Regions from separate parts of the Escherichia sp. B1147 genome, predicted to be linked through region 2. Evidence: predicted binding sites of a transcription regulator. Region 2 holds the regulator's gene; each other region holds the start of a gene.

Region 1 (4,661 bases), on a different contig from region 2:
CCCATCGCCTTTCTGCCCTGACCGAAGCGAGTGAAATTATTGTGATGCAGCATGGGCATATTGCCCAGCGTGGCGATCATGACATGCTGGCGCAGCAAAGCGGCTGGTACCGGGATATGTATCGTTATCAACAACTGGAAGCGGCGCTCAACGATGCCCCGGAAAATCACGAGGAGGCTGTTGATGCGTAGTTTTAGCCAACTCTGGCCGACTCTGAAGCGCCTGTTAGCTTACGGTTCTCCGTGGCGTAAACCGCTGGGAATCGCAGTGTTGATGATGTGGGCGGCAGCGGCGGCAGAAGTGAGCTGCCCGCTGCTCGTCAGTTACTTTATCGACAATATGGTGGCGAAAAATAATCTGCCGCTGAAAATGGTTGTCGGGCTGGCGGCGGCATATGTCGGGCTGCAACTGTTTGCCGCCGGGCTGCATTACGCGCAGTCGCTGTTGTTTAACCGGGCGGCAGTAGGCGTTGTACAACAGTTGCGCACCGATGTGATGGATGCCGCACTGCGCCAGCCGTTGAGTGAGTTTGATACTCAGCCCGTTGGGCAGGTCATTTCCCGCGTTACCAATGATACTGAAGTGATCCGCGATCTCTACGTTACCGTGGTCGCGACCGTTTTGCGTAGTGCCGCACTGGTAGGGGCGATGCTGGTAGCGATGTTCAGCCTAGACTGGCGAATGGCGCTGGTAGCGATAATGATATTCCCGGTTGTGCTGGTGGTGATGGTGATATACCAGCGTTACAGTACGCCAATTGTCCGCCGTGTACGCGCCTATCTGGCGGATATCAACGACGGCTTTAACGAAGTTATTAACGGCATGAGCGTCATCCAGCAGTTCCGCCAGCAGGCGCGATTTGGCGAACGTATGGGCGAAGCCAGTCGTTCTCACTATATGGCGCGAATGCAAACGCTACGGCTGGACGGCTTTTTACTCCGACCACTGCTTAGTCTGTTTTCATCTCTCATTCTTTGTGGCTTGTTGATGCTGTTTGGCTTCTCCGCCAGCGGCACCATTGAAGTGGGCGTGCTGTATGCGTTTATCAGTTATTTGGGGCGACTTAACGAACCCTTAATCGAACTGACCACGCAGCAGGCGATGTTGCAACAGGCTGTTGTTGCTGGCGAGCGAGTGTTTGAACTGATGGACGGACCGCGCCAGCATTATGGCAATGATGATCGCTCGTTACAGAGCGGCACCATTGAAGTCGATAACGTGTCATTTGCTTATCGCGATGACAATCTGGTGCTGAAAAATATTAATCTTGCCGTTCCTTCGCGCAGCTTTGTGGCATTGGTGGGGCATACTGGTAGCGGCAAAAGTACCCTCGCAAGTTTACTGATGGGCTATTACCCACTGACAGAAGGCGAGATTCGTCTCGATGGACGCCCGTTAAGTTCGCTCAGTCATAGCGCGTTGCGTCAGGGCGTGGCGATGGTGCAGCAAGATCCGGTAGTGCTGGCAGATACTTTCCTTGCCAATGTGACGCTGGGGCGTGATATCTCCGAAGAGCGCGTCTGGCAGGCCCTGGAAACGGTACAACTGGCAGAACTCGCGCGTAGCATGAGCAACGGTATTTACACGCCGCTTGGCGAGCAGGGGAATAATCTCTCGGTCGGGCAAAAGCAACTGCTGGCGCTGGCACGCGTGCTGGTGGAAACACCACAAATACTGATCCTTGATGAAGCAACCGCCAGTATTGATTCCGGTACTGAACAGGCGATTCAACGCGCCCTTGCGGCGGTGCGTGAACAAACAACGCTTGTGGTGATTGCTCACCGCTTATCGACCATTGTTGATGCTGACACCATTCTGGTGCTTCATCGTGGTCAGGCCGTGGAACAGGGTACTCACCAGCAACTGCTGGCCGCCCAGGGGCGCTACTGGCAGATGTATCAACTGCAACTTGCTGGCGAAGAACTGGCAGCCAGCGTGCGTGAAGATGAATCATTGAGCGCCTGAATAGCGCAATATTTCATCATTGGTGCAAAAATGTAACGCACTGTGCACTGTCATAGTGCGTTTTCATTTTCAATCTTCTTAACTTCCTGCTCTTTTTCTCGTTTTTCATTTCTGGCACACCGCTTGCAATACCTTCTTCGTGTAGCAGAACCATTACCGAATTCTGACCGGAGGGGATCTATGAAGCTGGTGACCGTGATAATTAAACCATTCAAGCTGGAAGACGTTCGTGAAGCGCTATCTTCCATTGGTATTCAGGGCCTGACCGTCACCGAAGTGAAAGGTTTCGGGCGTCAGAAGGGCCATGCCGAGCTGTACCGTGGCGCGGAATACAGCGTCAATTTCCTGCCAAAAGTAAAAATTGATGTAGCGATTGCTGATGATCAACTTGATGAAGTGATCGATATCGTCAGTAAGGCGGCTTACACCGGAAAAATTGGCGATGGCAAAATCTTTGTCGCTGAATTGCAACGCGTCATTCGTATTCGTACCGGCGAAGCCGACGAAGCGGCGCTGTAATCTCTGGCACACAGCAACAGGAACGAAAAATGAAGATAGCGACGATAAAAACTGGGTTTGCTTCACTGGCGATGCTGCCGGGACTGGTAATGGCTGCACCTGCGGTGGCCGATAAAGCCGACAATGCGTTTATGATGATTTGTACTGCACTGGTGCTGTTTATGACCATTCCGGGGATTGCCCTGTTTTACGGCGGTTTGATTCGCGGTAAAAACGTGCTGTCGATGCTGACGCAGGTGACCGTAACCTTTGCGCTGGTCTGTATTCTCTGGGTTGTTTACGGCTACTCGCTGGCGTTTGGCGAAGGCAACAACTTTTTCGGCAATATTAACTGGTTGATGCTGAAAAATATCGAACTGACCGCAGTAACGGGCAGCATTTATCAGTACATCCACGTGGCGTTTCAGGGATCATTTGCCTGCATTACCGTTGGCTTGATAGTCGGAGCGCTGGCGGAACGGATCCGCTTCTCAGCTGTGCTGATCTTCGTGGTGGTGTGGCTGACGCTCTCCTACATTCCAATTGCACATATGGTGTGGGGCGGCGGCTTGCTGGCTTCTCACGGTGCGCTGGATTTCGCCGGTGGCACGGTGGTGCACATTAACGCCGCAATCGCGGGGCTGGTTGGCGCGTATCTGGTTGGCAAACGCGTGGGCTTCGGCAAAGAGGCGTTTAAACCGCACAATCTGCCGATGGTCTTTATCGGGACTGCCATTCTCTATATCGGCTGGTTTGGCTTTAACGCCGGTTCAGCAGGTACGGCGAATGAAATAGCGGCGCTGGCATTTGTGAATACCGTGGTGGCAACGGCGGCGGCAATACTTGGCTGGATCTTCGGTGAATGGGCGCTGCGCGGCAAGCCTTCTTTGCTGGGCGCGTGTTCTGGTGCGATTGCTGGGCTGGTCGGCGTGACGCCTGCCTGCGGCTACATTGGCGTTGGCGGCGCGTTGATTATCGGCGTAGTCGCCGGTCTGGCGGGCTTGTGGGGCGTTACTATGCTCAAACGTCTGTTGCGGGTCGATGATCCCTGCGATGTCTTTGGGGTACACGGCGTTTGCGGTATTGTTGGCTGTATCATGACCGGAATTTTTGCCGCCAGCTCGCTGGGTGGCGTGGGCTTCGCTGAAGGTGTGACGATGGGCCATCAGTTGCTGGTACAGCTGGAAAGCATCGCCATTACTATCGTCTGGTCTGGTGTGGTGGCGTTTATCGGCTACAAACTGGCGGATCTGACGGTTGGTCTGCGTGTGCCAGAAGAGCAGGAGCGCGAAGGGCTGGACGTCAACAGCCATGGCGAGAATGCCTATAACGCGTAACCAGTAATCAAACGCAAATTCGCCTGATACGCTGCGCTTATCTGGCCAACAATAAAAATCACATTAATGATTTGTAGGCCGGATAAGGCATTTACGCCGCATCCGGCATGAACAAAGAGCACTTTGTCAGCAATCTGGCAGCCGGACGGTTTTCACTTCCGGCTGTTTTTTTTAATTATGATTACGCATTACCCCTTCCTGAACGGTTGAGGCAACCAGCACACCGTCCTGGGTATAAAACTCACCGCGCACAAATCCTCGGGCGCTGGACGCTGATGTGCTCTCTACGCTATACAGTAGCCATTCGTTTAAATTAAATGGTCGATGGAACCACATCGAATGGTCGATGGTGGCTATCTGAATTCCTGGTTCGAGAAAACCGATGCCGTGCGGCTGTAAGGCGACCGGAAGGAAGTTAAGATCAGAAGCGTACCCCAGCAGATATTGATGAACACGCAGATCATCCGGCACGTTACCATGCGCGCGGATCCACACCTGACGATGCGGCGCGGCGACGTGACCTTTCAGTGGGTTATGAAACTCCACCGGGCGGACTTCCAGCGGACGATCGCAGATGAATTTATCTTTCAGCACTGGCGGCAGCAGGTGCGCCAGCGACTGGGCGATCTGTGTTTCCGAAGGCAAACCGTCAGGCGCCGGGGCCGGAGGCATCTCTTTTTGGTGTTCGAATCCAACTTCTGGCGCCTGGAAAGACGCTGTCATATAAAAAATGGGTTTGCCATTCTGAATTGCTGCTACACGGCGAGCGCTGAAACTGTTGCCGTCGCGCAGTGTTTCGACATCATAAATAATCGGCTTCTTGCTATCACCAGGGCGAAGAAAGTAGCTGTGGAACGAATG
Region 2 (4,661 bases):
TGTGCTATCACTGGCGGTTCTGGTGATGATCGGCGTTAACATGACCGAGAAAGACGATACCGCCCAGGTGGTCGTCAACAACAATGATCCCACCTATAAAAGCGAGCATACGGACACGCTCGTCTATAACCCAGAAGGAGCCTTAAGCTATCGATTGATTGCTCAACACGTTGAATATTATTCCGATCAGGCCGTTTCGTGGTTTACGCAACCAGTACTTACCACGTTTGATAAGGATAAAATCCCGACATGGTCGGTTAAAGCAGATAAAGCCAAGCTAACCAATGACCGGATGCTCTATTTATATGGACACGTTGAAGTCAACGCACTCGTGCCAGACTCTCAACTTCGCAGAATCACGACGGATAACGCGCAGATCAATCTGGTGACGCAGGATGTTACCTCTGAAGACCTCGTCACGTTATACGGAACAACATTTAACTCCAGCGGTCTGAAAATGCGCGGCAACTTACGCAGCAAGAATGCCGAGCTGATTGAAAAGGTTAGAACATCTTATGAAATTCAAAACAAACAAACTCAGCCTTAATCTTGTGCTTGCCAGCTCACTTCTGGCCGCCAGCATTCCGGCATTTGCCGTTACCGGAGATACTGACCAACCGATCCACATTGAGTCGGACCAGCAATCTCTTGATATGCAAGGCAACGTGGTCACTTTCACCGGTAATGTCGTCGTGACTCAAGGCACCATTAAAATTAATGCCGATAAAGTGGTCGTTACCCGTCCGGGTGGTGAACAAGGCAAGGAAGTGATCGACGGTTACGGCAACCCGGCCACCTTCTATCAAATGCAGGATAACGGCAAGCCAGTCGAAGGCCATGCATCCCAGATGCATTACGAACTGGCGAAAGATTTCGTCGTGCTCACCGGTAATGCTTATCTGCAACAGGTCGATAGCAATATTAAGGGCGATAAGATCACTTACCTGGTGAAAGAGCAGAAAATGCAGGCTTTCAGTGACAAAGGTAAGCGTGTGACCACCGTTCTGGTGCCGTCACAGTTGCAGGACAAAAACAACAAAGGCCAGACCCCGGCGCAGAAGAAGGGTAATTAATTCGTTATGGCAACTTTAACTGCAAAGAACCTTGCAAAAGCCTATAAAGGCCGCCGCGTGGTGGAAGACGTCAGCCTGACCGTCAACTCCGGGGAGATTGTCGGTTTGCTGGGGCCAAACGGTGCCGGTAAGACGACGACTTTCTACATGGTCGTTGGCATTGTGCCGCGCGATGCGGGCAACATTATTATTGATGACGACGATATCAGCCTGCTGCCACTGCATGCGCGCGCGCGTCGTGGTATCGGCTATTTGCCGCAGGAAGCCTCTATTTTCCGTCGCCTCAGCGTTTACGATAACCTGATGGCGGTACTGCAAATTCGTGATGACTTATCCGCTGAACAGCGTGAAGATCGCGCGAACGAGTTGATGGAAGAGTTCCACATTGAGCATTTACGCGACAGCATGGGGCAATCACTCTCCGGTGGTGAACGCCGTCGTGTAGAAATTGCGCGCGCACTGGCTGCGAATCCGAAATTTATCCTCCTCGATGAACCGTTTGCTGGGGTTGACCCGATCTCGGTTATCGACATCAAACGTATCATTGAACACCTGCGCGATAGCGGCCTGGGCGTGCTTATCACCGACCATAACGTGCGTGAAACGCTAGCTGTTTGTGAACGCGCTTATATCGTCAGTCAGGGGCATTTAATCGCTCATGGCACGCCGACAGAAATCTTACAAGACGAACACGTTAAGCGTGTATACCTTGGGGAAGACTTCAGACTCTGATAGGGTAGAAGCTCGCGACGTTTTAGCAGGAGAGTACGATTCTGAACATGAAGCAAGGTTTGCAACTCAGGCTTAGTCAGCAACTGGCGATGACGCCTCAGCTACAACAGGCAATTCGTCTGTTGCAGCTGTCCACGCTGGAACTTCAACAGGAGTTGCAGCAGGCGCTGGAGAGTAATCCACTGCTTGAGCAAATCGACACTCATGATGAAATCGATACTCGTGAAACGCCGGACAGCGAAACGCTGGACACCGCCGACGCGCTCGAGCAAAAAGAGATGCCGGAAGAACTGCCGCTCGATGCCAGTTGGGACACCATCTACACCGCCGGTACGCCCTCTGGCACCAGCGGTGACTACATCGACGATGAATTGCCGGTCTATCAGGGCGAAACAACGCAGACCTTGCAAGATTACCTGATGTGGCAGGTTGAGCTGACACCGTTTTCTGACACCGATCGCGCTATCGCCACCTCCATCGTCGATGCCGTTGATGACACCGGTTATCTGACCGTCCCGCTGGAAGATATTCTCGAAAGCATGGGCGATGAAGAGATCGACATCGATGAAATTGAAGCTGTCCTCAAACGAATCCAACGCTTTGACCCGGTCGGCGTGGCGGCAAAAGATCTGCGCGACTGCCTGTTGATCCAACTCTCCCAATTCGACAAAAACACGCCGTGGCTGGAAGAGGCCCGACTGATCATTAGCGATCATCTTGATCTGCTGGCGAATCACGACTTCCGTACGTTAATGCGCGTCACACGTCTGAAAGAAGATGTGCTGAAAGAAGCCGTCAATCTGATCCAGTCACTCGATCCACGTCCCGGTCAGTCGATCCAGACCGGTGAACCGGAATATGTCATCCCTGATGTGCTGGTGCGTAAGCATAACGGCCACTGGACGGTTGAACTCAACAGCGACAGTATTCCACGTCTGCAAATCAACCAGCATTATGCCTCGATGTGTAACAGCACACGCAACGATGGTGACAACCAGTTTATCCGCAGCAATCTGCAGGATGCCAAATGGTTGATAAAAAGTCTGGAGAGCCGTAACGATACACTGCTGCGCGTCAGTCGCTGTATTGTTGAACAACAGCAAGCCTTCTTTGAGCAAGGCGAAGAATATATGAAACCGATGGTGCTGGCTGATATCGCCCAGGCCGTCGAAATGCATGAATCGACGATATCTCGCGTGACCACGCAAAAATACCTGCATAGTCCACGAGGCATTTTTGAACTGAAGTATTTCTTTTCCAGCCACGTCAATACCGAAGGGGGTGGCGAAGCATCTTCCACGGCGATTCGTGCGCTGGTGAAGAAATTAATCGCGGCGGAAAACCCAGCGAAACCGTTGAGCGACAGCAAGTTAACCTCTTTGTTGTCGGAACAAGGTATCATGGTGGCACGCCGCACTGTTGCGAAGTACCGAGAGTCTTTATCCATTCCGCCGTCAAACCAGCGTAAACAGCTCGTTTGACCCAACCGATAAGGAAGACACTATGCAGCTCAACATTACCGGAAATAACGTCGAGATCACCGAGGCCCTGCGCGAATTTGTCACCTCAAAGTTTGCCAAACTTGAGCAATATTTTGACCGAATCAACCAGGTTTATGTTGTTCTGAAAGTGGAGAAAGTCACCCACACCTCAGATGCAACACTGCATGTTAACGGTGGCGAAATTCATGCCAGCGCGGAAGGTCAGGACATGTACGCCGCCATTGATGGCTTAATTGATAAGTTGGCACGTCAGCTAACCAAGCATAAAGACAAATTGAAACAACACTAATTGTCCGGGCAATTAGCAAGTGCATGGCGGCCTGTTGTATGGCACAACAGGCCATTTGTACGGTTAATGCTCCGAATCTGTCCCACTGTTTGAGTGGGCAGATTCTTAGGTGAAATTATGACAAATAATGATACAACTCTACAGCTTAACAGTGTTCTTAACAGGGAATGTACGCGAAGTCGCGTCCACTGTCAGAGCAAAAAACGCGCCCTGGAAATCATCAGCGAACTGGCGGCAAAACAACTTAGCCTGCCGCCACAGGTGGTTTTTGAAGCTATTCTGACGCGGGAAAAAATGGGCAGTACCGGTATTGGTAATGGCATTGCCATTCCGCACGGCAAACTGGAAGAAGATACCCTACGCGCTGTTGGCGTTTTCGTTCAGCTAGAAACACCCATTGCTTTCGATGCCATCGACAACCAGCCGGTAGACTTACTTTTTGCCCTGTTGGTACCCGCAGACCAAACCAAAACGCACCTGCATACTCTTTCGCTGGTCGCGAAACGTCTGGCGGACAAAACTATCTGCCGCCGTTTACGTGCAGCCCAGAGCGATGAAGAGCTGTATCAAATCATTACGGATACCGAAGGTACTCCGGATGAAACGTAGTCATTCTGTAATGTCTCTTTTAGACGTTGTGAGGAGAAACAGTACATGGTACTGATGATCGTCAGCGGACGTTCAGGGTCAGGCAAATCTGTCGCCCTGCGTGCGCTGGAAGATATGGGTTTTTACTGCGTGGATAACCTTCCCGTGGTGCTGTTACCCGATCTGGCTCGGACTCTGGCCGATCGCGAAATTTCTGCCGCCGTCAGCATTGATGTTCGCAATATGCCAGAGTCGCCAGAAATATTCGAACAGGCGATGAGCAATCTGCCTGATGCTTTCTCACCGCAACTCCTGTTTCTCGATGCCGATCGCAACACGCTGATTCGTCGTTACAGCGATACTCGTCGCCTGCATCCGCTTTCCAGCAAAAACCTGTCGCTGGAAAGTGCTATCGACAAAGAAAGCGATCTTCTGGAGCCGCTGCGTTCGCGCGCTGATCTGATTGTCGATACATCT
Region 3 (4,661 bases), on a different contig from region 2:
TGGCGCAAACGCCTGTTTAACCGGCATGGCAAAACCGTGAGCGGTAATCACCATTGATTTTTCGTGGTCGTAGCCGCACACCCAGGCTGCGCCACGGGAACGTGACGGCAGACGGTCGCCTTTGCAAATCGCCATGATGATGAATGGCAGCAGCGGGCAGGCAATCAACAGCAGTGTGATCATCGGTTGAGAAACGGTGGTGTTGGCAGGTTCCAGCGGCAGAGGTACAGCAGCCGACAGCATTGGCAGCAACCACGGCGCAGCAACACCGCCAATCACGCAGCAAATCGCCAGTGCCACCACGCTGACGCTCATCAGGAGCGGCGCACAGGTGGCGTTTTCGGCTTCTTTGGTACGCGGTGCGCCAAGGAAAGTGACGCCATAGACTTTCGCCATACACATCACCGCCAGCGCCCCGGTAATCGCCAGACCCACGGCGAGCAGCGGCCCCAGCAGACGGGCAACGAAGGTCCCGCTATTACTCAGTTTGAAGAAGGACTGGTAGATAACCCATTCACCAGCAAAACCGTTCAGCGGCGGCAGCGCAGCCATTGCCATCAGCCCGACTAGCATGGCGATAGAGATAACCGGCATTTTCTTGCCAATACCACCCAGTTTTTCGATATCGCGATGACCGGTACGGAACCAGACACTCCCCGCCCCAAGGAACAGTACGCTTTTGAACAGGCTATGGTTAAGCAGATGGTACAGACCACCGACCAGGCCAAGAGCAATCAGCGCCGGTTGTTCGAGCGCAATACCCGTTACACCCGCGCCCAGTCCCAGCAGGATGATGCCGATATTTTCCAGTGTGTGGTAAGCCAGCAGACGCTGGATATTGTGCTCCATCAGCGCATACAGACCGCCGACGAACGCGGTGATCATGCCGAGCACCAGCAGCGCAATTCCCCACCACAGCGGCGCATTACCGCCCAGCAGAGACAGAGTTAAAATACCCAGCAGTCCGATTTTCATCACCACCGTGGAAAACAGCGCCGCAGCTGGCGCAGAGGCGTTAGCATGAGCCTGCGGCACCCAGCCGTGCAGCGGGATAATCCCGGCCAGCAGGCCAAAACCAATCACGCCGAGCAGCCAGATATCGGAACCGAGCGGCAGTTGCTGCACACGCATATCCAGCAGGCGCAGATCCAGCGTGCCGTAACGCTGCCAGACCAGCCAGCAGGCAATCGCCAGCAGTAAAGTACCGAGGCGTCCCAGCGCAAACCACAGTTTGCCCTCTTTGCTGTTGCTGGTGAGGAACACCGCGCACAGAGCCATGATTTCAGCCATTACCACTAACATGCCCAGGTTGCTGGCGATGACGGCACACACGGCGGCAGCCATCAACATATTGATCTGCAAGCCGTTGCATTTCACCTGCGCATGGCGATGCCAGTCAATGTTGTAGAGGCTGACAAACAGACCGCACAGGCCGAGGGTAATCAGCCAAATCGCGTTAAGCGGAGAGATTTGAATATCGAAACTCACCAGCGAAAGCGCGCCGCTCACGCCAACCGCGCCAGTCAGCACGGTGAAACCCGCGGCTGCCGTGTACACGCTACCGACTGCGCCGCCAATTCCGGCAATCCAGCCACTTAGTGCCTTATGAAAAGAAAAGAGAAATGCCAGAACAGCGGCGGCGGCAAACCACGCCACGCCGCTATTGATCAGTGAAATTGCGCTCATTTAGCCTCTCCACTTTGAGCCTGCTGAAACAAGGTGAGATCGCCAAAGTCCGTGTTAAAGGTCAGCTCACGCTTACGTTTGCTGACGCGGGCGATATCGGTGTTATCCACCAGATGCAGGGCTTTGGTTGGGCACATCCGCACACAGGCCGGGCCTTGTTCATCAAAGCTACAAAGGTCACATTTGACGGCGATAGCGCGAATACCCGGCACCCAGTCAAGCAGCGTGCTGACACGCGCCGGAGCAGGCGGTGCCGGTGGCGCTTTCGGGGTATTGGCATTTGCCGGAATATCCAGCGGACGGCTGCCGGAAAACTCAATGGCGCCAAACGGGCAGGCGATGCCGCACAGTTTGCAGCTTACGCACAGACTTTCATTCAGCTGGACTGCACCATCAACACGAGTGATAGCGTTAACCGGGCAGACTACCGCACAGGGCGCATCTTCACAGTGGTGACAGAGCTGCGGCGCAGATTCTTTATCATTAAGCATCACTCTCAGGCGCGGCATAGACTGAAGGCCGTGCTGGCGATGCGTCTCTGAACAGGCGGCCTCACAGGTGTGGCAGCCGATACAGAGCGTGGAGTCAGCAATTACAAAACGATTCACCGGGCATTCCTCAGGTGATTGTCATTTTTGACGAAAACATGCCGATAAAATGTCATTTTCGACACTCATCGACACGCCCATCCCCAAACAGGCATGACGCCTGCAAAACAGACAAAGCTTCAGCTCATGCTGCTGAACTTTGTCCCTTTACCAGTTGGCTTAAACTCACCGGCGTATTGTTCTCAATGGCGGTGTATAAGCTGTCGTAAACACCAGCGATTTTTTCGAGATAGTGTTCCAGAACCTGTTCTCGATTACGGATGTTGACCTTGCCATCAATCATGCCGTCAATACTTAACTGAGCCTGTGCTATCCGCTGTTTATCTTCACCGTCTTTCGTTTCGACGTAGTACTCGATGGTGTGGCTGTTAAAACCATCCGCCAGGGTGACGTAAATGCGAAAATGTTCAAAAAGTACGAAACAGAGTTCTTTATCTGGCGCGCAGCTCATGGCGTGGTGCAGGCGCGCTTTTGATAACGTGATCCCCTGAACCAGCGAATTGCAGTAGATATGCCACTGGTCCTGTAGGCGACGATGCCGCTGTGCGATGTAATCGGCTTTCTCGCTTATTTCCCAAATAGTCATTGTCAGGTTACCCGTTTAACAGAGATGCCTGCCCTTAAGCATTTTCTGTGCCAATTTTTATCTTATTGTTATTTATGTGTTTTCCATAAAATAGTCGACTTTCGACGCCATGACGACGTGTCATTTCGACATCATCGACATTGTTCACATCAGGGATAATCAACACTGGCATAATTATTGCTTGTCACGGGCAACAGTTAATGGGAGGCGATATGCACGAAATAACCCTCTGCCAACGGGCACTGGAATTGATTGAACAACAGGCCGCAAAGCACGGCGCAAAACGCGTAACTGGGGTCTGGCTCAAAATTGGCGCATTTTCTTGTGTCGAAACCAGCTCTCTTGCCTTTTGTTTTGATCTGGTTTGCCGTGGCAGCGTGGCAGAAGGTTGTAAACTGCACCTCGAAGAACAAGAGGCCGAATGCTGGTGTGAAACATGCCAGCAATATGTGACGCTACTGACCCAGCGCGTCCGCCGCTGTCCACAGTGTCATGGCGACATGCTGCGCATTGTGGCAGACGACGGTTTACAGATTCGGCGGATAGAAATAGACCAGGAGTGAGCGATGTGTACAACATGCGGTTGCGGTGAAGGCAACCTGTATATCGAGGGTGATGAACATAACCCTCATTCCGCGTTTCGTAGCGCACCTTTTGCCCCGGCGGCACGGCCGAAGATGAAAATCACCGGCATTAAAGCGCCTGAATTTACCCCCAGCCAGACCGAAGAAGGCGACCTGCATTATGGTCACGGTGAAGCTGGCACTCACGCGCCGGGTATGAGCCAGCGTCGGATGCTGGAAGTCGAAATTGACGTGCTGGACAAAAACAACCGTCTGGCTGAACGCAACCGCGCGCGCTTTGCTGCCCGTAATCAACTGGTGCTCAACCTGGTATCCAGTCCTGGTTCCGGTAAAACCACGCTGCTGACTGAAACCTTAATGCGCCTGAAAGATAGCGTTCCGTGTGCGGTGATTGAAGGCGACCAGCAAACCGTGAACGATGCCGCCCGCATTCGCGCTACCGGCACACCAGCGATTCAGGTGAATACCGGTAAAGGCTGCCATCTTGATGCCCAGATGATTGCTGATGCCGCTCCGCGCCTGCCACTGGACGATAACGGCATTCTGTTTATCGAAAACGTTGGTAACCTCGTATGCCCGGCCAGTTTCGATCTGGGTGAAAAACATAAAGTGGCGGTGCTCTCGGTCACTGAGGGTGAAGATAAGCCGCTGAAATATCCGCATATGTTTGCCGCCGCCTCACTGATGCTGCTCAACAAAGTTGATTTGCTGCCGTATCTCAACTTTGACGTTGAGAAGTGCATCGCCTGCGCCCGCGAAGTGAACCCAGAAATTGAAATCATCCTCATTTCCGCTACCAGCGGCGAAGGGATGGACCAGTGGCTGAACTGGCTGGAGGCACAGCGATGTGCATAGGCGTTCCTGGCCAGATTCGCACCATTGACGGCAACCAGGCGAAAGTCGACGTCTGCGGCATTCAGCGCGATGTCGACCTAACGCTAGTCGGCAGTTGCGATGAAAACGGTCAGCCGCGCGTAGGCCAGTGGGTACTGGTCCACGTTGGTTTTGCCATGAGCGTAATTAATGAAGCCGAAGCGCGGGACACTCTCGATGCCTTACAAAATATGTTTGACGTTGAGCCGGATGTCGGCGCGCTGTTGTATGGCGAGGAAAAATAATGCGTTTTGTTGATGAATATCGCGCGCCGGAACAGGTGATGCAGTTAATTGAGCATCTGCGCGAACGTGCTTCACATCT

What was found. The regulator sigma-54, encoded in region 2, starts transcription at its own class of promoters, with help from an activator protein. The targets are predictions, from matches to a motif close to GTTGGCACANNTTTCGCTNT.
Region 1: glnK (P-II family nitrogen regulator) is a predicted target of sigma-54. The motif match lies at 2,076-2,095, and genes of this name have one in related genera.
Region 3: hycA (formate hydrogenlyase regulator HycA) is a predicted target of sigma-54. The motif match lies at 2,916-2,935, and genes of this name have one in related genera.

The regions. Positions count from the first base shown of each region.
Region 1 covers NZ_LFHY01000006.1:124,177-128,837, forward strand. Annotated here, with positions in the region: gene A9180_RS06345 (SmdA family multidrug ABC transporter permease/ATP-binding protein) at 1-191, shown strand, start outside; gene A9180_RS06350 (SmdB family multidrug efflux ABC transporter permease/ATP-binding protein) at 184-1,965, shown strand; gene glnK (P-II family nitrogen regulator) at 2,146-2,484, shown strand; gene amtB (ammonium transporter AmtB) at 2,514-3,800, shown strand; gene tesB (acyl-CoA thioesterase II) at 3,972-4,661, opposite strand, start outside.
Region 2 covers NZ_LFHY01000015.1:70,576-75,236, reverse strand. Annotated here, with positions in the region: gene lptC (LPS export ABC transporter periplasmic protein LptC) at 1-547, shown strand, start outside; gene lptA (lipopolysaccharide ABC transporter substrate-binding protein LptA) at 516-1,073, shown strand; gene lptB (LPS export ABC transporter ATP-binding protein) at 1,080-1,805, shown strand; gene rpoN (RNA polymerase factor sigma-54) at 1,853-3,286, shown strand; gene hpf (ribosome hibernation promoting factor) at 3,309-3,596, shown strand; gene ptsN (PTS IIA-like nitrogen regulatory protein PtsN) at 3,714-4,205, shown strand; gene rapZ (RNase adapter RapZ) at 4,251-4,661, shown strand, end outside.
Region 3 covers NZ_LFHY01000010.1:26,234-30,894, forward strand. Annotated here, with positions in the region: gene hycC (formate hydrogenlyase subunit 3) at 1-1,686, opposite strand, end outside; gene hycB (formate hydrogenlyase subunit HycB) at 1,683-2,294, opposite strand; gene hycA (formate hydrogenlyase regulator HycA) at 2,419-2,880, opposite strand; gene hypA (hydrogenase maturation nickel metallochaperone HypA) at 3,093-3,443, shown strand; gene hypB (hydrogenase nickel incorporation protein HypB) at 3,447-4,319, shown strand; gene hypC (hydrogenase 3 maturation protein HypC) at 4,310-4,582, shown strand; gene hypD (hydrogenase formation protein HypD) at 4,582-4,661, shown strand, end outside.